DNA from 4 places in the Arthrobacter sp. AK01 genome. Region 1 is predicted to be linked to each of the others. Evidence: riboswitches for the same ligand, from Rfam matches in the RefSeq annotation. Region 1 holds a riboswitch; each other region holds the start of a gene.

Region 1 (5,284 bases):
AACATAAGGGTAAGCACTTATATGCCGTATCCACGAATCTTTCTGCCGTTTCGCCTGCGGTGTCGGCAAGAGTTCATGCGCGGTTAAAGCAGAACACCCCGCCGGCCGGAGCCTGCGGGGTGTTCATGATGATGTGGGATCAGCCGTTGACGCGGATGAAAACCGGGCCGGAGCCGACGTTGACGCTGAACAGTGCCGTGGTGGATCCGTTCCATCCACCATGGACTGCCATGCCGTTGCCAACGTAGACGGCGATGTGGGCCTGTCCAGCCAAACCACCGTTGGCGTAGTAGGCGAGGTCGCCGGGCTGCGCTTCTGCTGCACTGACCGTGCGGCCCAGGGACAGGTAACCAGCGGGCCAGTCGTGGAAGTTGATGCCAACGGCGGCCAGGGAGTTGGTCACCAACATGGTGCAGTCCTGGGTGACGCCAAGCTGTGCGTAGGCGGCAGCAGCGATTGCTGCACCAAGGCCGCTGGCAGCTGCCGGAGCCTTTGCCGCCGGAGCCGCAGTGTTGACGGCGACCGTAGCGTTGCCGGACGTTGCTGTGCTCTCCGTGGCCGCCTTGGTTTCAACCTTGGCCGGAGCCTTCTTCACTACCGGAGCCGGAGCTTCCACCGTGGTGACCACGGGGCGCTCGTAGGAGATGGCAACCGTGGAGTCCGCAGCGATGGTCGCCTGAACTACCGACTGGACGTCAAGGGTGGACGTCGAGGTGGACTCGCGGTCCACCTTGGTCTCGGCAGCGTTGGCAGCAACACTACCGGTCAGGACCAGGCCTGAAGCTGCGGCAATGACTGCTGCCTGGCGGCCAACGCCACCGGCGTTGTCGCTGACGGCCTTGGCGATGACGGCAAGCGAGCTGGTCTTGGGGGCCTCAGCGCGATGCCGTGCAACTTTGTTTGCACTGGTCATGGTTTTCTCTTTTCATATCCGCATGCAGTTGGGGTACACGCGGCTAATCGGCGCGCCAGCACTTGGGGGGCATGCTGGCGAACCTCGAACCGGATTGTTTCTAGCGGAGGGTGAAGAAGGAGGACGTGCCGGTGGAGGCAGCCGAGTGCAGGAGCGTGCCCTGGCCCGGGTTCAAAGCGCTGATCATCATGCCGTTGCCAACGTAGATGCCTACGTGGGCTCCGCCGTTCTGCATGACCAGGTCACCGGGGGCCGGAGTACTGGTGGGCTTCATGGCCGTCCAGGCGTTGACGCGCGGGATGCTGATGCCAGCCTGTGCGTAGACCCACTGGGTGAAGCCGGAGCAGTCCCATCCGTTGGGCGTTGTGCCGCCCCAAACGTACGGGTGGCCAATGCCGGTGTAGGCGATGGCAGCGAGGCCGGAGGCCGCGGCGCTGGAAGCAGCGTCCTTGGCTTCGGACGACTTGGCGGTGACAGCACCTGCTGCGTCCTGCGTGCCGTTTGCAGTGGCCCGCTGGGTGGTCTGCGAAGCGCGCTGGATCTTGGGGGCTTCCTTGGTGGCCACAACGGGGCTTTCAAAGGAAACGGTAGCTGTGGGCTCCGCGGTGACGACGGCGGTGGCAACCATCTGCTGGGTGCTGGAGGCTTCCGACTTGGAAACGTCGGTGTCAGCTGCCTGTGCCGGCAAGCCGACGCTGAGGACGAGGCCTGATGCTGCTGCCAGAACGACGGCCTGGCGGCCAACGGTACCGGCATTCGATGAAACAGCCTTGGAAAGCGTGTTCAAGGGGTTCGTACGAACCGATTCGGCGCGGTGGCGCGCAGGGGTAGTGCGTGATGACACGTAGGTAGCCTCTCCCAATGCCTGCGAGGTGAGCTGTCGGATTCGGATGGGAGTCATCCGGCCGCGCTGCTTCAAGGAAGCTTTGCGACTTAACCCCAAGGCCTTCTTTCGAAGACCAGAAGTGGTTCCCCCGCCCCTGCCAGACGATTTATGCGAACGGACCTCGAGTGGTGGCAGAGCTAGGCAATCCACTCAAGTGCACCGGCCCCCTAAAAAGCCGATGCGCTTTGTACGGTACAACAGTTGAACGCGAATGTCACATTCAGGTCACGGGGTGTGTCACGAATGCGAGAGACAACCATCAACTGGCCTTAGAGCCAGCCCATGGGGTCGACAACTTCACCATTGACCTGGACCTCAAAGTGGAGGTGGCAGCCGGTGGAAGCGCCTGTGGTGCCGCTCAGTGCGACCGTATCGCCGCGGCTGACCGTCTGGCCCACCTTGACGGTGAAGGATGACAGGTGGTTGTACGTGGTTTCGAGGCCATTCCCGTGGTCTACCACCACGCGGTTGCCTCCGCCGTACTCGTGCCATCCAGCAAAGGTGACCTTGCCGCTGGCTGCCGCATGTACGGCGGTGCCGCACTGAGCCACGAAGTCCTGGCCGCGGTGGAAGTCGCCGGCGCCGCCCGTGAGGGGGCTGACGCGGTAGCCAAACGGGGAAGCTGTGGTCAGCGTGTCCAAGGGGCTGGCCATGGTGCCCGCCGACGAGGCCCGCTGGATGCTGCCCGCGGACTGCGCACTGAGCAGTTGCTTCAGCTTTCCGTCGGGGTCGGCTGCAGTGGCAACGGCAGCGCGGCTGAAGTCGATCTTGGCGGATGCGGCTGCGGAAACCTCGGGCTGGCTGCCACCGGTGACGGCAAGGGCCGACTCGGTTTGGCCTGATTCCGAGGTGGCCATGACGGGGCTCGTGGCCGGCAGACCGACAGTCAGGGCGAGTCCGGTGGCGGCAAGCGCAACTCCGGCCTTCTGCCCGACGCCACTGGCTGCGGCAAAGTCGGCTACCTGGCGCAACGGGCTCTTACGGCGACGCACCTGGCGCTCGGTGTCGCGTGGCCGGATCTCCGATACGACGCGGGCTGGCCGCAGCTCAGCAGCGGGGCCGGACGCGCGGCGGCGGCCCCTGACGTTCTGCGTTGTCAAACTCTGTTCCTCTCTAAAAAGCCTGCGAAGTTAGCTGTCGGATTCGGGTCAGAGAGTTCAAAGACCCGGTCCGCACGAGGCGCTCACGGCACACAGGTATCCAAGGAAGGACTTGCGTCAGTGGGCACTTCTGCTGCGGACTTCACCCCAAGGCTGCTTCTTTAGACAGCCGCTTGTGGTTCCCCCGCCTCTGCCAGTGGTGGATGACACACCTGTTCCGCTGGCAGAGCTCGGCTCCGGAACAGGTAACGCTTTGGTATCAGCGCTAGTAGATAACTATAGGGGATTAAGCCCCGCAGTAATAAATTCGTTATCAACAGAAACGCACGTGGCGCGGCAGGCCCTTATCATCAATCCTGAAAAACCGCAGGTCACACGCGCGCCAAAGCCGCGAAAGTGAGATATGACACGGGTTGGGTACAGGCCAGCCCTCAGCTGACGGATACGAAGACGTGTGCCGCAACTTCCGGCGGAAGCTCCAGCGCGCCCTCGATGCCGGGAACCCGGACGGAGATGTACTCGCCGACGCGCGCCAGCGAGACTGTTGCGCCTGGACGGATTCCACCTTCGTCCAGCTGCGTGAGGAGTTCAGGTTCCACCTGGATGGGCTCCGCGAGGCGGGTTACCGCCACCCGGGAATCTGTGGCATAGCCGTCCATAGCCTGCAGGAGGTTGACGTCAATCCGGGACAAGGGCTGGCTCGCAAGGCCGCCAAGCGCTTCAAGTCCGGGGATGGGGTTGCCATACGGGGATTCGGTGGGGTGTTCCAGGAGCTCGTACAACCGGCGCTCCACCCGCTCGCTCATCACATGCTCCCACCGGCACGCTTCATCATGGACGTAGGCCCAGTCCAGGCCGATAACGTCCGCCAGGAGCCGCTCGGCAAGGCGGTGCTTGCGCATGACCTCTGTGGCACGCTTCCGTCCAACCTCGGTAAGTTCCAGGTGGCGGTCGTTGGACACAACCACCAGGCCGTCGCGCTCCATGCGTCCGATGGTCTGGGAAACCGTAGGTCCGGAGTGCCGCAGGCGCTCGGCGATGCGGGCCCGCAACGCCACGATGTTTTCTTCCTCAAGCTCCAAAATGGTCCGAAGATACATCTCAGTGGTATCGATCAGATCCGTCATCCAGCTCAGCTCTCCTCGAACGCAGTTCCTTGCGTAATCTCCACCGTACCGCGTCCCTTGCCGGTGCGGACGGTGTGCACCGCCGCCCCATGAACGCCAACCCCCAGCCTAGCTTATTTGGAATTACTCTGGATAATTCCGGTCGCATATGGTTCGTCCATATTCCACGTGGCGGACTATGACGGCCACAGGTTCCTGCCCCCGGGCCACGTCAGGCAGAATTGGGGTGTCGAAGGGGCAGTTGATGCCACCTGCCACGACCCATCTCTAGCCGATACCCATTGGAGCCACACGTGAGCGACAACAGCATCACCATTCCCGCCGATCTGCTGCCCAAGGACGGACGCTTCGGCGCAGGACCGTCCAAGGTCCGCCCGGAGCAGATCGAGGCCCTGTCTGCCGCGTCGTCCACCATCCTCGGCACGTCACACCGCCAGGCACCGGTGAAAAACCTGGTGGGGTCCGTCCGGGAAGGGCTCAGCCAGTTCTTCCGCGCACCCGAGGGCTATGAGGTTGTCCTCGGCGTTGGCGGCTCCACGGCATTCTGGGACGTCGCTGCCTTCGGACTGGTGGAGAAGAAGGCCCAGCACCTTTCCTTCGGCGAATTCGGATCGAAGTTTGCCGCCGCTACCAACAAGGCACCGTTCCTTGATGCATCGTCCATCATTAAATCCGAGCCCGGCACCCGCCCGGTGGCACAGGCCGAAACGGGCGTCGACGTCTATGCCTGGCCCCAGAACGAGACCTCCACGGGTGTAGCTGCTCCCGTAAAGCGCGTGCAGGGGGCCGACGAAGGCTCCCTCGTCCTGGTGGATGCCACCTCGGCTGCCGGCGGCCTCGACGTTGACGTTGCCGAGTCGGATGTCTACTACTTCGCCCCGCAGAAGAACTTCGCCTCCGATGGTGGACTGTGGCTGGGCCTCTTCTCCCCCGCCGCCCTGGAACGCGCCGCGCGGGTCAAGGCCAGCGGCCGCTGGATCCCGGACTTCCTGGACCTTCAGACGGCCATCGACAACTCCAAGCTGAACCAGACGTACAACACACCGTCGTTGTCCACCCTGGTGACGCTGGACGCCCAGGTGCAGTGGCTCAACAGCAACGGCGGCCTGGACTTCGCCAGCAAGCGCACTGCGGACTCGGCCAACCGCATCTACTCGTGGGCAGAGGCTTCGGACTACGCGACGCCGTTTGTCACCAACCCCGAAGACCGCTCCAATGTCATCGCCACGATCGACTTCGACGATTCCATTGATGCCGC
Region 2 (5,284 bases), on a different contig from region 1:
GCTGGTGTGTGTGGCCATCGGCGGGATGTTCGGCTATCGGGGACAGAAGATCCTCATCGAAGGCGGCACTTTCGTCAATACCCTGGTCAGCTACGATGCCTTCACCCCGGGAATCAACTTCAACACCGCCTGGCTGGATCCTTTCGCCGTCACTTTGGAGAGCTTCGAGGTCCGTTTCGACAGGGAATCACGCCAGCAGTTCGGCCAGCCGATCGACTTCACCGCCGAGCTGAGCACCAAGGACGGAGCGGAGTCCCCGGCACGGGAACAGACCCTGAAAGTCAACGAACCAGTCTATTTCGGTGAAACCGGGGTGTTCTTGGTCGGCAACGGCTACGCCCCGGTCGTCACCGTCAAGGACGGCACCGGGAAAACCGCCTTCAGCGGTCCCGTGGTGTCCATCCCCAACGACGGGGTCTACACCTCTTCGGTGGTCCTCAAGGTCCCGGACGCCGCACCATCCCAGCTGGGCTTTGTCGGGTTCTTCCTGCCCTCGGCCATCAAGAACGACCAGGGCGTGTCCTACAGCTTCGACCCCGATCCCCTGAACCCGCAGCTGAGCCTGAACTCGTACTACGGGGACCTCGGGCTGGACACCGGAGCGCCGCAAAACGTGTACGTCCTGGACGTGGCCAAGCTGACCCAACTCAACGGCAGGGACCTTCCCGCCGGCGGCATCACGCTTCAACCCGGTGCAACGTACACGCTGCCCGAAGGCAAGGGAAGCATCAGCTTCGACGGGCTTAAACGCTACATCGGGGTGGATGTACGCAGTACCCCCGCCCAGGGCTGGGTGCTGGTATTTTCGCTGCTGGCCGTGGCAGGGCTCATGGTCTCCCTGTATGTGAACCGGCGCCGGGTATGGGTCCGCGCCGGCACCCACGTGGACGGCAGGACGATGGTCGAATACGGCCTTCTGGCCCGCGGAGAAGACCACCGCCTAGCCGCCGAGGCGACGGCGATCCGCGCACTGTTGGCACGGCAATGGCAGCTCCAGGAGGAACAGGATGGCGTATAGGTTCCTTCTGTCCTGGCGTTGGGCGGGTTGGCTGCTGCTGGCCGCATTATTCGCCGCGGCATGCATTGGGCTGGGGAACTGGCAGATGGAGCGCCGGAATCAGACCGTGACCGAAATCCGCAGGGTCCAGCAGAACTACGACAGAACCCCGGTGCCGTTCCAGGATGCCCGCGCCTCCTTTGACGTCGCCGACCCCGACGCGAAGTGGAGAACGGTTGTAGTGTCAGGGCGGTACCTTGCCGAGGACCAGAGAATCATCAGGAACCGACCCAACAATTCCGTTGCCGGATACGAGGTAGTGGTGCCGCTCCGGCTTGCTTCCGGTGAAACGATCGCAGTCAACCGGGGCTGGCTGCCGATCGGCAACACCCGGCCCGGGTACCCCGATGCCGTGCCCGCACCACCAGCGGGAGAAGTCTCGGCGGTCGTACGGATCAAACCCTCCGAGCCCGATCTGGGTCGTGACGCACCCGAGGGCCAGTTGGCCAGCATCGACCTGTCCTATTACGCGAGCCAGCTGGGGTACCCGTTGCTGGCAGGCAGCTACGGGGTCATGGCCTCGGAGTCCCCGCAGCCTGCCACAGTCCCGCAACCACTCGCCCCGCCGGCCGTCAAGGAAGGCTCGAACCTGTCCTACGCCCTGCAGTGGATCACCTTCGGCGTCTTGGCCTTCGTGGGTTTCGGGTACATGGCACGGCAGCAGGCCCGCATGCACCGTGAGGAACGGGACATGCCCGACGAATCCGCGGAGACCGCAAGCACCGCCCAGCAACCCCGTGCTCCCGCCCCGCGCAAACGCTCCCGCGTCGAGGAAGAAGACGCCCTGCTGGACTCGATGGGACTCTGACCAGGCACGGCAGGCCCGACGGGAGAGGGTGCCCCGGAACGGCTAGGGCATCCCCGGCCAGGCGGAGATCACCCGGTGTGCCGGGAACGATCCCATGGCCGGGATCGTTGACCCCTTAGCTGCAAATCTGAAGATACGGTCAAGCGTCTCAGAACAGCACCGAGCCGGGCGTCCCTGACCGAGGCCGACAACCCCTAAGTCACGAAATTGTAACGATGATGCTTTGCAGCTACTATTAATTCAGGTTTTTCTGTATTGAGACCCTTGATGCCCCGCGCTGGACCCCGCCGGGGGCATCAAACGACTATCCCTTTTTGACGGCGGGGGTGGAGGACCCAGAATCGGCAGCAAGCCTGCCTTGGGGTGAAGCCGTGATGTCGGTGGCCTGAAAGCCGCCGGGCACGGCCGGGCATTTTTCCTTGGCCCGAACCCGACAGCTAACTTCGCAGGCGAACCGAAAGGATCCCCCTTGCCTTCTGTACCCCCCCATGGCCGCCGCCGAAAACCAACCTCCGGATTCGCGCCCCGCACGGCCGTCTCGATGAAATCCCCCACTACCGGCCGTCACCGGCCCCTGCCAGAGGCAGAAGCGCGGGGGAGCCGGCGCAAACAGGTCACGGCCGCCGCTACGCTGAGCGTCGCCGCGCTGTTGACCGCAGCGCTCACTGCCGCCCATGCCGGGCCGGCCCCCACCAGCACAGCCCTCGCGGTGCAGGCATCGGGGACGGCAGCTGCCGGCGCGCCCGTCCAAGCCCCCGTGGGGGCTTCCATCAGTTATGAACGCCCGGCTGTCACCACACAGCAGGCACCGTTGCCGGTACCGGCCAAGACCCCCATAGCTGCTGCCGGCGCGGCCGCGCCGCCGCCCCCCGCCGCCGCCCCCGCCCCCCCCGCGACCCCGGCGGCCTCCCCGGCCGCGGCCGCGGCCCGGTTGGGGGCGCCGCTGGCCAGCATGTCGGTCACTTCTCCGTTCGGTATCCGCACCAGCCCGATCTCGGGCACCGGGGAGCTGCACACCGGCCTGGACCTCGTGGCAGCCTGCCAGGTAGCGGTGTTCGCCGCCGGAGCCGGGACCGTCGTGGAGGCCGGATGGTCCCCCTACGGTGGCGGGAACAGGATTGTGGTGGACCACGGCAACGGCCTGAAGAGCACCTACAACCACCTCGCCGCCATCGAAACTTCCGTGGGCGCGACCGTAACCGCCGGCCAGCGGCTGGCCGCGGCCGGAACCACCGGCAACTCCACCGGATGCCACCTGCACTTCGAGGTACTCCTGAACGGGCAGACCGTGAACCCGCAGGGATGGATGTAAGCCTCGCCCATCGCCTTGGTTGTCAGGGTCAGAGTCCTGATGTGCCCAGGAAGACGTGGCTGAAGGCGAAGAAGATGGTTGCGGTAACAGCCACGTAGAGCAGCGCGGTAATGATCCAGCCAAATTCGCCGACAACGCGGGCCGCGCCGGCGGGTACTTTGATGACTCCATGGGTGATGTTCCGGGCCGTGACCCAGACGAACAGGGGAATCATTGCCGCCCAGACAATCATGCAGAAGGGGCAGAGGATGTGGATCGAGTACAGGGCCTGGGACCATAGCCACACGACGAAGGCAAACCCCAGCGTGACACCGGCCTGCAGCCCGGCCCAGTACCAGCGGGCGAAAGTTGCCCCGGAAAGCAGCGCCATGCCCGTGGTGATGATGACGGCGAACGCCACGATCCCGATGAACATGTTGGGGAATCCGAAAACGGAACTCTGCCAGGTCTGCATGACCTGGCCGCAGGAAATCCAGGGATTGACGTCGCAGACGGTTTTGTAGCCTGGGTCTTTGAGTACCTCGAGTTTCTCCAGGACCAGGGCGCCGGAGGCGAGCCAGCCGATGACGCCGGTGATGACCAGGAGCCAGCCAAAGGGCTTGTCGCGGGTCATGCGGGGAATATCCGGCCCAAGCTGGGCTGCGACTGAGGCAGCGCCAGGGTCTGAGGTGGTCACGTTCGCGGCGGATTTCGCGGTGCTGGTCATGGCAGAAGTCCTTTAGGTGGTCTGGTGGCGGGCTTGGTATTCATGATCCCGCAGCTGCGGTAGTGATCAGTGCCTTCAAGGTTCCTTTTTGCGAGATCCCCAGGATCCGGGCACTGACGCGCCCTTCAGTGTCCAGGACCAGGGTGGTGGGCACTGCACGGGGCGGGACGTACTCGGTCATGGCGAGGAGGATGCCGCCGTCGCTGTCATCGAAGCTGGGGTAGTCGACCTTGAAGGTCCGTTCGAAGGCTTCGGCCGTCGCGGCGTCGTCGCGGACGTTGACGCCGTAGAACAAGACGCCTTGGTCTTTGAATTCGGTATGCAGGGCGGCCAAGTCCGGGGCCTCCGCCCGGCACGGAGCGCAGGCCGCGTACCAGAAATTGAGGACCACGACCTTGCCCGCCCAGTCCCGGGCAGCAACCTTCTCCCCACTGAACAGCCGGCCCTCCAGAGACACCCGGGCACCGCGTGAGGCGGGCGGGTATTCGTTGACCGACCCGTCGCCGGCGATGTAGTTTTTGTCGTCTCCGGCCTTGGCCTGCTGGGCCAGATCGTCCGGGGCTGCACAGCCGGCGAGGGCAAGTACTGCCGCGCCCATGCCCAGGATGGTGCGGCGGCCGGGGCGCCGCAGCGGTTCTGGTTGGTTGATCATGCTCTCAGTCCTTGCTTGTTGTGTCTGTGTGCGGGGTTGCGGTGGCTAGATGTACTGCCCGGGCAGTACAGCTAGACGGGCATCAGGAACGTCCCTGCCAGGTTCTGCAGCTGGTAGATCCATTGCACCCAGACCCCGGTAACCATCAGGATGCCCAGGAGGATGAGCATGACGGCGCCGCCGATGTTGACCGCCCGAATGTGCTTGCGGACCACGGTCAGGACCTTTGAGACCCAGTTCAGGCCCAGGGCCACAAGAACGAAGGGGATGCCCAGCCCCAGGCAATAGATGAAGGCCAGCAGTGCCCCGCGCCAGGCGCTGCCCGCGGTGACGCTCAGGCTCAGCACGGCGCTGAGTGTCGGGCCCATGCAGGGGGTCCATCCGAGACCGAAGACGATACCCAGAAGTGGGGCGCCGGAGAGTCCGCCGCGTCCTGGACTCTGGAATTTCCGGGTTTGCTGGAGCCAGGAGAACCGTCCGAGCAGGACCAGGCCCATGATGATGACCACCACGCCCAGTCCCCTCATGAGCGGGTCCTGCCAGCGGATCAGCCAGGAGCCGATGGCTCCGAAAGCAGCCCCGTAGAGGGTGAAGACGGCGCCGAAACCCAGGATGAACAGTGCCACCCCCGAGAGGACGCGCCGCCTGTTCCGCGGCTGCGTTGGGTCGGTGAGCCCTGAGACGAAGCCCAGGTAGCCGGGAACCAGCGGCAGGATGCACGGAGAGAGGAACGACACCAGACCTGCTGC
Region 3 (5,284 bases), on a different contig from region 1:
GGCCAAGGACTTCCGGCCCGACGTCCTGGTCCTTGACGTCATGCTGCCCGGATTCGACGGCGTGGAGGTCCTCAACCGCATTCGCGCTTTCGCCCCCGAAGTTCCCGCGCTCTTCCTCACGGCCAAGGACGCCGTGCAGGACCGCATCGTTGGTCTGGCCGCCGGCGGTGACGACTACGTCACCAAGCCGTTCAGCATGGAGGAAGTCCTCCTGCGCCTCCACCGCCTGGTCCAGCGTTCCGGCGTCGCCGCGATGGACACCGCCGAGCTGGTGGTGGGCGACCTCACCCTGAACGTGGACACGCGCGAAGTAACCAGGGCAGGCGAGGACATCCCGCTCACCGCAACGCAGTTCGAGCTTCTGCGCTACCTCATGGAGAACCCCAAACGCGTGGTCAGCAAAGCACAGATCCTGGACAGGGTGTGGGACTACGATTTCGGCGGCCAAGCCAACATCGTGGAGCTCTACATTTCCTACCTGCGCAAGAAGATCGAGGCCAACCATCCGCCGATGATCCACACCATCCGCGGTGCCGGATACGTCATCAAGCCAGCGGACTAGGCGTTGAGCACACTTTCAGGAGTGGCCAGGAAGTCGGGCCGCAGTTGGCTGAACCCCTCCACGTGGCACTTGCGCACCAGGCTGGTTCTGGTGGCCATGGCACTGCTGGTCGCCATTTGCGGGGCAGTTGGCGTGGTGAGCTACGCCTCCATGGACATGGTGTTCAACAAGCAGCTCGACAGCCAACTGGAGCAGGCATCCAGCCGCGCCAACAACTTCGGCAGGCCACCGGCGAACTTTCCTGGGTCCGGAAGGCCTGACCCGCTGGAGGCTCGCGGGCAGGCCGCCGGGACGCTGAACGCCCGGATCAACGGCTCAATTGTGAGCAGCTCGGGCCTGATCGATGCCAGGGGAAACCGGGTGTCGCTCTCCGCGGCCGACGAACAAGTGCTGCTGTCCCTCCCCACGGACAACCGTCCTGTGGACCGTTCGCTCTCCAACGGCGACTATCGGTTGGTAGCCGTCGAGACCAATGGCGATGTGATCGTGACAGGGCTGCCGCTTGCGGACAAGCAGAGCGCCGAGGCCTCGCTGGTCTGGACCATGGTGCTGGTTTCGCTCGGCGGACTGGTGCTGATCGGCCTTGCGGGCACGGTCATCATCCGCCGCACCATGCGGCCATTGGAACAGCTCTCGGAGGTGGCCACCAAGGTTTCGCGCCTGCCCCTGGACGCCGGTGAAGTGGCGCTCGCGGTGCGCGTACCCCCGTCGGCCGCTCATCCCGGAACGGAAGTCGGCAGCGTTGGCCATGCCCTGAATCAAATGCTGAACAACGTCTCCAGCGCGTTGGAAGCCCGGCAGGAGAGCGAAACCAAGGTTCGACAGTTCGTCGCTGATGCCTCGCATGAGCTCCGCACACCGCTGACCGCCATCCGCGGCTACACAGAACTGCTGCGGATGACCGAAAACTTCACCGACGACGGCCGGAAGTCATTGGCTCGCGTCCAAAGCCAATCCGAGCGGATGACCACACTGGTGGAGGATCTCCTGCTACTGGCCAGGCTGGACGAAGGCCAGCCCATCAAGGTTACGGATGTGGACCTCACGCAATTAGTCATCGAAACGGTCAGCGACGAAAAAGTCATGGCTCCGGACCACATCTGGCAACTCCAGCTCCCGGACGAACCCATCACTGTGAGGGGTGACGCCACGCAACTGCATCAGGTGTTGGCCAACCTGCTCTCCAACGCACGCAAACACACGGACGCCGGGACCACCGTGGTTACGGGCGTCATGCTCTCCGCCGATGGCAGCGCAGTGGTTACCGTGACTGACAACGGCCCGGGCATTCCGGAAGATTTCCAAAGCCGGATTTTCTCCCGGTTTGCCCGCGCCGATGCCGCAAGGTCGGGGTCCGAGGGCACGTCCGGGCTGGGCCTGTCCATCGTCGAATCCATCGTGGAGGCGCACGGTGGCAGCGTTGAGGTGACCTCGCGTCAAGGGCGCACGGAGTTCGCCCTTCGACTCCCTACCGTCAGCAACGAACGCGTGTAACGAATCCGGCAAGGCGACTCACCGGTATCGTGATCTCTGTTACCTAAATGTGACTTCTACCGAAACCTCCTGTACCGTCGAAAGGGTGGGTCGCCCCAACTGACCCACATCCGGGATGCGCCGAGCTCTGCCACTTCCCGGAGTCCGCTCTTTCTCCGAGGCAGAGACGGGGGACCCAGAGTCTCCGGGCCCAGGCATTTTTGCCGGCCCTTGGGGTGAAGCCGCAGCGTGATGCGCGGCCGGATGACCTCATCCGAACCCGACAGCTAACTCCGCAGGCGCTGAGAGGTAATCACATATGTCTGAATTTAACGATCAGACGCGCCCTTCCGCGCGTCACCGCGATGAACACAACGCCCCGTTGACCAAGTCGCAGGCTGTCCTCAAGAACGCCGCCCGTCAGGGTAAGTCCGGCCACCGCATGTCGGTTGTTGCCGGTGTTGTAGCTGCTGCACTGGGCGTTGCATCGCTCGGCACTGCTGCCAACGCCGCCCTAACCCTCCCCGAGGTGAGCCGCGTTGCCGAGACCCAGGCGAATGCCCAGGTCAGCAATAACAAGTCAGCCGAGATCTCCGCTTCCCTGGATGCAGCCGCCGCAAAGGGCGCCGCTGACCGGGCTGCAGCGGACAAGGTGGCTGCTGAGAAGGCTGCCGCCGAAAAGGCTGCCGCTGACCAGGCCGCAGCTGAAAAGGCTGCTGCCGAAAAGGCTGCCGCTGACCAGGCCGCAGCAGAGAAAGCCGCTGCAGATGCTGCCGCCAAGCAGGCTGCTGATGCCGCTGCTGCCGCCGCCGCTGCCGAAGCTGCCGCCGCTGCTGCAGCCCCGAAAGCTGTGGACGATCCCGCCGCCGCCAAGGCCTATGCCGCCAGCATCCTGGGCAACTACGGCTGGAGCGCCGGCGAAATGACCGCTTTGAACACCCTGTGGGAGAAGGAATCCAACTGGAAGACCACTGCCACGAACGCTTCCAGCGGCGCCTACGGCATTGTCCAGTCCCTGCCGGCCTCCAAGATGGCAACTGCCGGTGCTGACTGGCAGACCAACTACCAGACCCAGATCAAGTGGGGCCTGAATTACATCAAGGAACGCTACGGATCCCCGTCGGCTGCCCTGGCCTTCCACTTGGCCAACAACTGGTACTAAACCAGACTGCTTGATACCGCGCCGGTTGCCGCCGCTCGCACCAGTACCCACTGGAGCGGACGGCGGGAACCGGCGCGGTTTTCCCGTTTCACAGCTGCCCCTCGGAGTTCACAGTGGGGTCACAGCTTCCGCCTAAAGCCCTCATAATCGGCGGGCCCATTCTGGAAGCATGACGCTCATAGATCCAGCCACCAGCTCCTTGCGACGACGGGTCCATTCCGCGGGCTTCGCTGGCGCGGCGTCGCCGGCTGGCCAGCAGGCTCTCCCGCAAGGAGGGCCGGAGGGCCGGCAGCTGCCTCGGCGCTCCCCCGTTGACACCCGCGTTGCCGTACCTGTCCTTGACGTCGCCATCCCTGTGTTCAACGAGGAATCGCGCCTGGAGGAGGGCCTGCGCAAGCTGCACAGGCACCTCACGGAGTCCTTTCCCCATACCTTCCAGATCACCGTGGCGGACAACTCCAGCACGGACAACACCCTGCGGATCGCCGAACGGCTGGCCCGCGAACTCCCTGAACTGACGGTGGTTCGATTCCAGCACAGGGGGCGGGGAAACGCCCTCCGACAAGTCTGGCTGACCTCACGGTCACCAGTGCTCGCCTACATGGAAGCAGACCTGTCCTCGGACCTCTCCGCCCTGGCTCCGCTCCTTGCGCCGCTGCTCTCAGGCCACTCGGACCTCGCGATCGGCACCCGGCTGGCACGGACCTCGTATGTGACCCGCAGTCCGCAGCGCGGGTTCATCTCCCGCAGCTACAACTCCCTGCTGCGGACCGTGCTCGGGGCCCGCTTCTCCGATGCCCAGTGCGGTTTTAAGGCCGTCCGCGCGGACGTTGCGCACCGCCTCCTTCCCTACACCAAGGACGATGGCTGGTTCTTCGATACCGAGCTTCTGGTGATCGCCGAACGTTGTGGTTTGCGCGTTCATGAAGTCCCCGTCGACTGGACCGACGACCCCAACTCGAGTGTCGACGTCGTACGCACCGCCCTCGCCGACTTGCGCGGCATGGCGCGACTGACCCGCGACCTCGGCCGCGGGCGCGTTCCCTTCACCCGGCTTCGCCAGGAAATCGGCAGGACACCTCCAGCGCCGCAAACTGGCATTCCCAAGAGCATCCTCAGGGCGTTGGCGTGGACATCGGTTGATGTCATGGTCTTCCTGCTGCTCCGCGGCTTTATGGATCCCCTGCCGGCAAACCTCATCGCCCTTGTTTTCACCTCCGTTGCCACCCGCATGCGGTTCCAAGGACCGCTGACGCTCTTGCTCACGTTGTTGCTGACTTCTGCCGCGCTTGCGGTTCTGCCGGTGATAACGACGCCGGATCGCTGGCTTGAGGGGGCAGCGCTGGCTGTTGCCTCGCTCGCCGTACATATCGGCAGGTCCTTGGTTGGTCGAAGGGCTCTTGCACCTGACGTGGCGTGAGGATTTAGCGTAGTTTCCATGGGAACAGCGGAGAGCGGACAGTGGAGCATCGGCGAACTCGCCAGGGCCTGCGGAGTCAGCGTCAGGACGCTCCATCACTACGACGAGATCGGCCTCCTGTCCGCGAGCGGTCGGACGCCTTCCGGTCATCGCCGGTACGGGGAGGGCGATCTTCGCCGGCTGTATCGGATCAGGGCACTCCAGATGCTCGGGATTCCGCTCGCTTCCATTACGGCAGTGCTGGACATGTCCGAGGACGATGACCTGGCATCCATGCGTGTCCTGTTGGACCGGCAACTGCGGCATGTTCAGCAGCACGCCCAACAAGTCCAGACCCTTCAAATCCAACTGGGCAAGCTTCTGGACCGCCTGGACACTCCAACCATGCCAACCGCCGAACAATTCATGTCGACCTTGGAGATGATCACAGTGTTTGAAAAACACTTCACACCGGAACAGCGTCAACAGCTTGCAGACAAGCGCCAGGAACTGGGCGCTGAAAAGATTGAGGCCGCGAAACATCAATGGGCAACGCTGGTTGAGGAAGGCTTGGAACTTATTCGCGCCGGCACTTCCGTGACGGATCCGGCTGTGCAGGACTGGGTTCGCTCCTGGGACGGGATCGGGGAAATGTTCCATTCGGGCGAGGACACCAAAGCCGCAGCCC
Region 4 (5,284 bases), on a different contig from region 1:
GGCTGTGCTCGTTTCTGCGCCGCCAGCTTCGCCACTCCCGCTGCAACCAAGAGCGTGAGGATCGCCGCTGCCATGTGGGTGTACAGCAGGAGGTGCACGGAGCCCCCACTGGGAGCGGCCCCTGCTGGCACGTCCCCCAAGACCTGGCCGCTGTGCAAGTGGTCCAGCAGCCCGCTGCCCGCAAAGAAGCCACCGAAGGCGACGAAGCCGAAGTGAAGCAGTTGCTGCGCCAGCCCGGAAAACAGCAGCAACAACAGCGGCCCGTGCACCCAACGGGCAATGAGCTGGGCGGCGAGTGCAGCCAGCGCAGCGAAGGCCAGGACGACAGGTATGGCCGGAGCGCTTCCGCCCGCGACCATGTGCGCTGCGAGTCCCAGAACCACAGCAACGGGCCCGGCAATCCAGGCCCACTTGTCCTGCACAGGAGTTTCGCGCATCGCCATCCTTCCCTCCCCACAGGCTAAGCGGAGGAGGCGGCTGGCAACAGGGGCCTAGGCGAGCAGCGTGTTTACCAGACGTGCCGCTACTTTTGCTGTCCTGGAATCAACGTCGAACTCCGGATTCAGTTCCGCGACGTCCAAGTGCACCAGCTTCCCGCTCGCAGCGACCTGACGGCAGATTGCGCTGATCACCGGCAAGGGCACGCCATAAGCGGCAGGCGCGCTCACCCCGGGCGCCACTGCTGCCGGCATGACATCCAGGTCGATCGTTAGGTACAGCGCGTCAACGCCAGCCAGGAAGTCGGCAACAAATACCTCCACGGCCTCCGGGGAGCACAACTCATCAAGGAGGTACTTCACGCCCAGCCGGTCTGCGGTGTCGAAGAGCGTTCGCGTATTGTTCGGCTCCGAAATGCCCACGACGGCGTACTGCAGTTCGCGCCCCGCGGCCGCTTCGGCGTGGGCCATCTGAAGGAACGGCGTGCCCGAGCTCGGCGTGGGTTCGTCGCGCAGGTCAAAGTGGGCGTCCAGGTTCAGCACGCCCAGTCGCTTCCCACGAACGGCTTCAGAGCCAGCCACGCCCAGGTAACTGGCAAACGCGGTCTCGTGGCCGCCGCCCAGCACTACAGTGAGGTTTCCGGCGTCGAGCAGTCCCGAAATGGCGCGTCCGGCGCGCTCTTGGCCCGCTTCCAGTGAGTCGTCCTCCACAACCACATCGCCGGCGTCGAATACGTCACGGTCAAGGTGGAAAGCCAGCGGACCCAGCGCCGAGCGGATGGCGGCCGGTGCCGCCGCGGCACCCACGCGGCCCTTGTTGCGGAGGACTCCGGCGTCGCTGCAGAACCCAAGTACGACGGCGGGACGCGAGGCCGTTGCCGGCGCGGGCGACGTCAGGGGTGCTACCGCCTGCCACCACCGGCGGTGCCCGGCACCGTCGCCGTCAAAGCGCCCGGTCCACGGGGTGGGGCTGACATCTACGGCGAGGGTGGTTTCCATGCTTCAAGCACACCCGAACGGGCACGCGAAAACCAGCCACCCCGCACCGCGCGTGTCTGAAACCCCGGATTTCCCTATTTGACCCCGAGCAGCTCTTCCACGGTTCCGATGCCGAAGAACAGCAGGAACGCGGCAGCCACAGCCCACATGAGCGGGTGGACTTCGCGGGCACGGCCTTGGAACGTGCGGATCAGGACGTAGGAGATGAAGCCGGCGCCCAGGCCGTTGGCGATGGAGTACGTGAACGGCATCAGGGCGATGGTCAGGAACGCCGGGATGCCGACGCCCCAGTCCTGCCAGTCGATCTTGCCCACCTGGGAAACCATCATGAAGCCCACGACAACCAGTGCCGGGGCAACGGCTTCGAACGGAACCAGGTTGATCAGCGGCGTGAAGAACATGGCCACCAGGAACAGCACTCCGGTAACGATCGAGGCGAGGCCGGTGCGTGCGCCTTCGCCGATGCCCGCTCCGGATTCAACGAAGATCTGGTTGGACGATACGGACGCGCCGCCACCGACGATTGCGCCGAGGGCGTCAACCTGCAGGACCCGGTCCACGTTGGGGATGTTGCCGTCCTTGTCCACGGTTCCGGCCTCGTTTGCCAGGCCCACCATGGTGCCCATGGCATCGAAGAAGATGCTCAGGAGGATCACGAAGGCCAGCAAAGCAGCAGCGATGAAACCGAGGTGCTCGAACGCGCCGAAAGGGTTCGCCTTGCCGATCAGGGACAAGTCCGGGGCGCCCCATTCGGAGAGCGTGGGCGCCACGAGCGACCATCCGCGCGGGTTGACGTTCTTGCCGTCAAAGCTCGGGCCGATGTGGAGCGTGAATTCAAGGATGGCTGCCAGGGCGGTGGAAACCACGATCCCGATCAGGATGGCGCCGCGGACTTTGCGAACCACCAGGGCGATGGTCAGGATCAGGCCCACCGCAAAAACCAGGGTGGGCCAGCCCATGAGCTTGCCGTCCACGCCCAGCCCCAGGGGAACCGTGGTGCCGGCAGCGTCCGGGATGCGGCGCACGAATCCGGCATTGACCAGGCCGATCAGTGCAATGAAGAGACCAATGCCCACCACGATTGCCGTCTTGAGGGCTTCTGGAACGGCTTTGAACACCGCAGTACGGAAACCGGTGAGCACCAGGATGAGCATGGTGACGCCGGAAAGCACCACGAGGCCCATCATGTCCGGCCAGGTCAGTCCGGGGTGTGAGGCCACGGTGACTGCCACGAACGCGTTCACGCCGAGCCCCGTTGCAACGGCGAACGGGTGCTTGGCCCACGCGCCCATGAGGATGGTCAGGATGCCCGCCACGAAAGCCGTAGTGGCTGCGACGGCCGTGAAGCCCAGGGACGCTCCGCTCGAGTCCGCTCCGGAGAGGATCAGGGGGTTCAGCACCACGATGTAGCTCATGGCGAAGAACGTTGCGAAGCCGCCACGAATTTCCCGGGAGTACGTGGATCCACGTTCAGTGATTTTGAAGTAGCGGTCGACTGCAGAACCTTGTTTAAGCATGAAGGACTCCGGGGATCGAGGGGAGTGTGCTCTCAAATCCTATGCGGTCGGATACGGGCGCCCCGGACGATTCGCCTAGTCTGTAAGGAAGCCAACACTAGGAGAAACCGCCCCATGCGTACCATCCGCCCGCTTCTGGCCGCCGTCGTTGCTGCCCTCGCCTTCGCGTCGGCCTTGCTGTTTTCCGCGGCTCCGGCGTCCGCCCATGACGTCGCCGAATCCACCACGCCGGCCAACGGTGCCAGCGTGACTGTTGTCCCGGCGTCGGTCTCCATCACGTTCAACAACCGGCCGCTGGCCATCGGTTCGGGCGTAACGGTCACGGCGGGCGGCGAAAACTGGGCAGACGGTCCCGTGGAAATCATTGACAACCAAGCTGTCCAGAAGCTGCGCGAAGGCGCACCCGCGGGCGAGTACACGGTGGTCTGGCGGGTCGTCAGCAGCGATTCGCACCCCATCGAGGGCACCTTTACGTTCACGGCAGCCGGAGGCGCGACGTCGGCAAGCGGTTCGGCGGTTGCCTCACCGTCTGCTTCGGCTCCTTCAGCCTCGGTACCGACGGCCGGTACCGGTGCGCCGGGAACGGGCACCAGCGAACCGGCAGCGGATGCCTCCCAGCCGTTCCCGTGGAGCATCGTGGGACTGGCCGTTGTTGCTATCGGACTCGTTATCTTTCTGGCTGTTACGGCACGTAGGAAACTCGCTGCTTCCAACGACGCGGATGGCGATAATCCCGCGGAATAACAGGGTTTTCTACGTACCTGCGAATATCTCGAAACGGTCACCGCGACACGCCAGAAGAGTAGTTCTCGTTACTTAAATGTGACTTCGGCGTGATCATCGCGTACGGTTGTACCTGTGCCTGTTCCACGTAGCGGGCACTTCCGGCCTGATTGCCTAGCTCTGCCGCAGTCCGGAATCCGTTCGCAGACAAACCTTACGGCAGAGACGGGGAACCCATTTTAGGTCGCTTTCGAGCGTGCCTTGGGGTGAAGTCACGAAGCTTCCGCTGAACAGCGGGGGATAGTGACCGGGTGACTCCCATCCGAATCCGACAGCTAACCTCGCAGGCATCGGGAGAGGCTCTTTCATGTCTTCACGCATTCTTCGCGGCCGTCGTAAGGCGGACAGCGTACGTCCTAATCCGTTCATCTCCATCTCCAAGGCAGTTGCCAGCAACGCCTCCGGCGCTGGCCGCCAGGCAGCTGTCATCGCAGCAGCCTCGGGCCTCGTCTTGACCGGCTCCATCGCCGCCCACGCAGCTGAAGCTCCGGTTCAGCGGGACTCCAGCCCCGCCACGGTCGCAGAGACCGCCTCCGAAGCTCCCACCCAGGTTGTTACCGCCGCCTCCACGGCGACCATCAACTTCGAGCGCCCTGCCGTTGCTTCCGTAGCGGCTCCGGTCATCGAGAAGCCGGCTCCCGTCGTTGAGGCTCCCGTAGCCAAGAAGGCAGCAGTCACCACTGCCGCTGCAACGGCTCCTGTCGCCAAAGCCGCAGCTGCCGCTCCGGCTGCTGCTGCTCCCGCTGCTGCTGCCCCGGCAGTCGGTGGCGTCAACGCAGCCATGGTTGCCTCGGCTTACGCCCAGATCGGCATCATGCAGGACTGCACCGCCATGGTGGAACGGGCTCTCGGCTCCGCAGGCATCCCTGTTGGTGACCTTGGCCCCATGCAGTTCATGAACTACGGCAAGGTCGTCAGCGACCCCCAGCCCGGTGACATGATCGTTCAGTCCGGCCACGTCGCCATCTACATCGGCAACGGCCAGGCCATCAGCGGTGGCATCAACGGCAACCAGACGGGCATCCACCCGATCAGCTGGTTGACCGCAACGGGTCCCCTGACCTACGTACGCGCTGGCGCATAAGCCTCACGCTTCTGTCCAAAGGCCGGTGTCTTTGAGGAATCACTCCTCAAAGGCACCGGCCTTTGGCGTTAAGTTTTGTGCGTAAAAGTTCCAGACATGGACGTACGACGGCGGGTAGGCGCGCCTTTGCCGCGTAGTGGGGCAGGGTGTGCCGGTTGGATCGGCTAGGCGGTGGCCAGGCCTGGCCCTGCCGGGAGGGCAACCTTGGAAGAGATCGCCTGACCCACTGCTTTGGCCTGCCGAAGGACTTCCTTGGGGGTGGGCGTAATGAGTTCGCCGACGCCTACAAGATGCATCCCGACTGCCCTCATGGCCGCGGCCAGGTTTTGGCCGATGGCAATCCCGAGTTCGGCCAGCATCCGGCGCAACTGGCTCTGCGCACAGCGCGTGACCACGATGTGGTCGGCCAGGAGAACCCCGTTGGCGGTGTGGACTGCCCACTGGCGACGGGTGGATTCGAGGGG

Evidence for each region. A riboswitch is a leader RNA that binds a small molecule or an ion and turns the genes downstream of it on or off. The one in region 1 is predicted to bind cyclic di-AMP.
Region 2: another riboswitch for cyclic di-AMP. It lies ahead of LN996_RS07995 (M23 family metallopeptidase); the one in region 1 lies ahead of LN996_RS06445 (M23 family metallopeptidase).
Region 3: another riboswitch for cyclic di-AMP. It lies ahead of LN996_RS15970 (hypothetical protein); the one in region 1 lies ahead of LN996_RS06445 (M23 family metallopeptidase).
Region 4: another riboswitch for cyclic di-AMP. It lies ahead of LN996_RS03725 (NlpC/P60 family protein); the one in region 1 lies ahead of LN996_RS06445 (M23 family metallopeptidase).

What each region holds. Positions count from the first base shown of each region.
Region 1 is NZ_JAJOHP010000013.1:44,602-49,885, forward strand. It holds gene LN996_RS06435 (NlpC/P60 family protein) at 140-913, opposite strand; gene LN996_RS06440 (C40 family peptidase) at 1,014-1,757, opposite strand; cyclic di-AMP (ydaO/yuaA leader) riboswitch at 1,762-1,943, opposite strand; gene LN996_RS06445 (M23 family metallopeptidase) at 2,069-2,899, opposite strand; cyclic di-AMP (ydaO/yuaA leader) riboswitch at 2,904-3,145, opposite strand; gene LN996_RS06450 (metal-dependent transcriptional regulator) at 3,331-4,026, opposite strand; gene serC (phosphoserine transaminase) at 4,320-5,284, shown strand, end outside.
Region 2 is NZ_JAJOHP010000017.1:20,241-25,524, reverse strand. It holds gene LN996_RS08005 (cytochrome c biogenesis protein ResB) at 1-1,018, shown strand, start outside; gene LN996_RS08000 (SURF1 family protein) at 1,008-1,865, shown strand; cyclic di-AMP (ydaO/yuaA leader) riboswitch at 2,157-2,331, shown strand; gene LN996_RS07995 (M23 family metallopeptidase) at 2,335-3,177, shown strand; gene LN996_RS07990 (vitamin K epoxide reductase family protein) at 3,206-3,883, opposite strand; gene LN996_RS07985 (TlpA disulfide reductase family protein) at 3,924-4,535, opposite strand; gene LN996_RS07980 (cytochrome c biogenesis CcdA family protein) at 4,607-5,284, opposite strand, start outside.
Region 3 is NZ_JAJOHP010000046.1:33,068-38,351, forward strand. It holds gene LN996_RS15960 (response regulator transcription factor) at 1-562, shown strand, start outside; gene LN996_RS15965 (HAMP domain-containing sensor histidine kinase) at 566-2,056, shown strand; cyclic di-AMP (ydaO/yuaA leader) riboswitch at 2,165-2,351, shown strand; gene LN996_RS15970 (hypothetical protein) at 2,355-3,197, shown strand; gene LN996_RS15975 (dolichyl-phosphate beta-glucosyltransferase) at 3,367-4,617, shown strand; gene LN996_RS15980 (MerR family DNA-binding transcriptional regulator) at 4,636-5,284, shown strand, end outside.
Region 4 is NZ_JAJOHP010000007.1:7,624-12,907, forward strand. It holds gene LN996_RS03705 (hypothetical protein) at 1-437, opposite strand, end outside; gene hutG (formimidoylglutamase) at 492-1,436, opposite strand; gene LN996_RS03715 (NCS2 family permease) at 1,511-2,953, opposite strand; gene LN996_RS03720 (copper resistance CopC family protein) at 3,068-3,697, shown strand; cyclic di-AMP (ydaO/yuaA leader) riboswitch at 3,848-4,040, shown strand; gene LN996_RS03725 (NlpC/P60 family protein) at 4,044-4,820, shown strand; gene LN996_RS03730 (FAD-binding protein) at 4,985-5,284, opposite strand, start outside.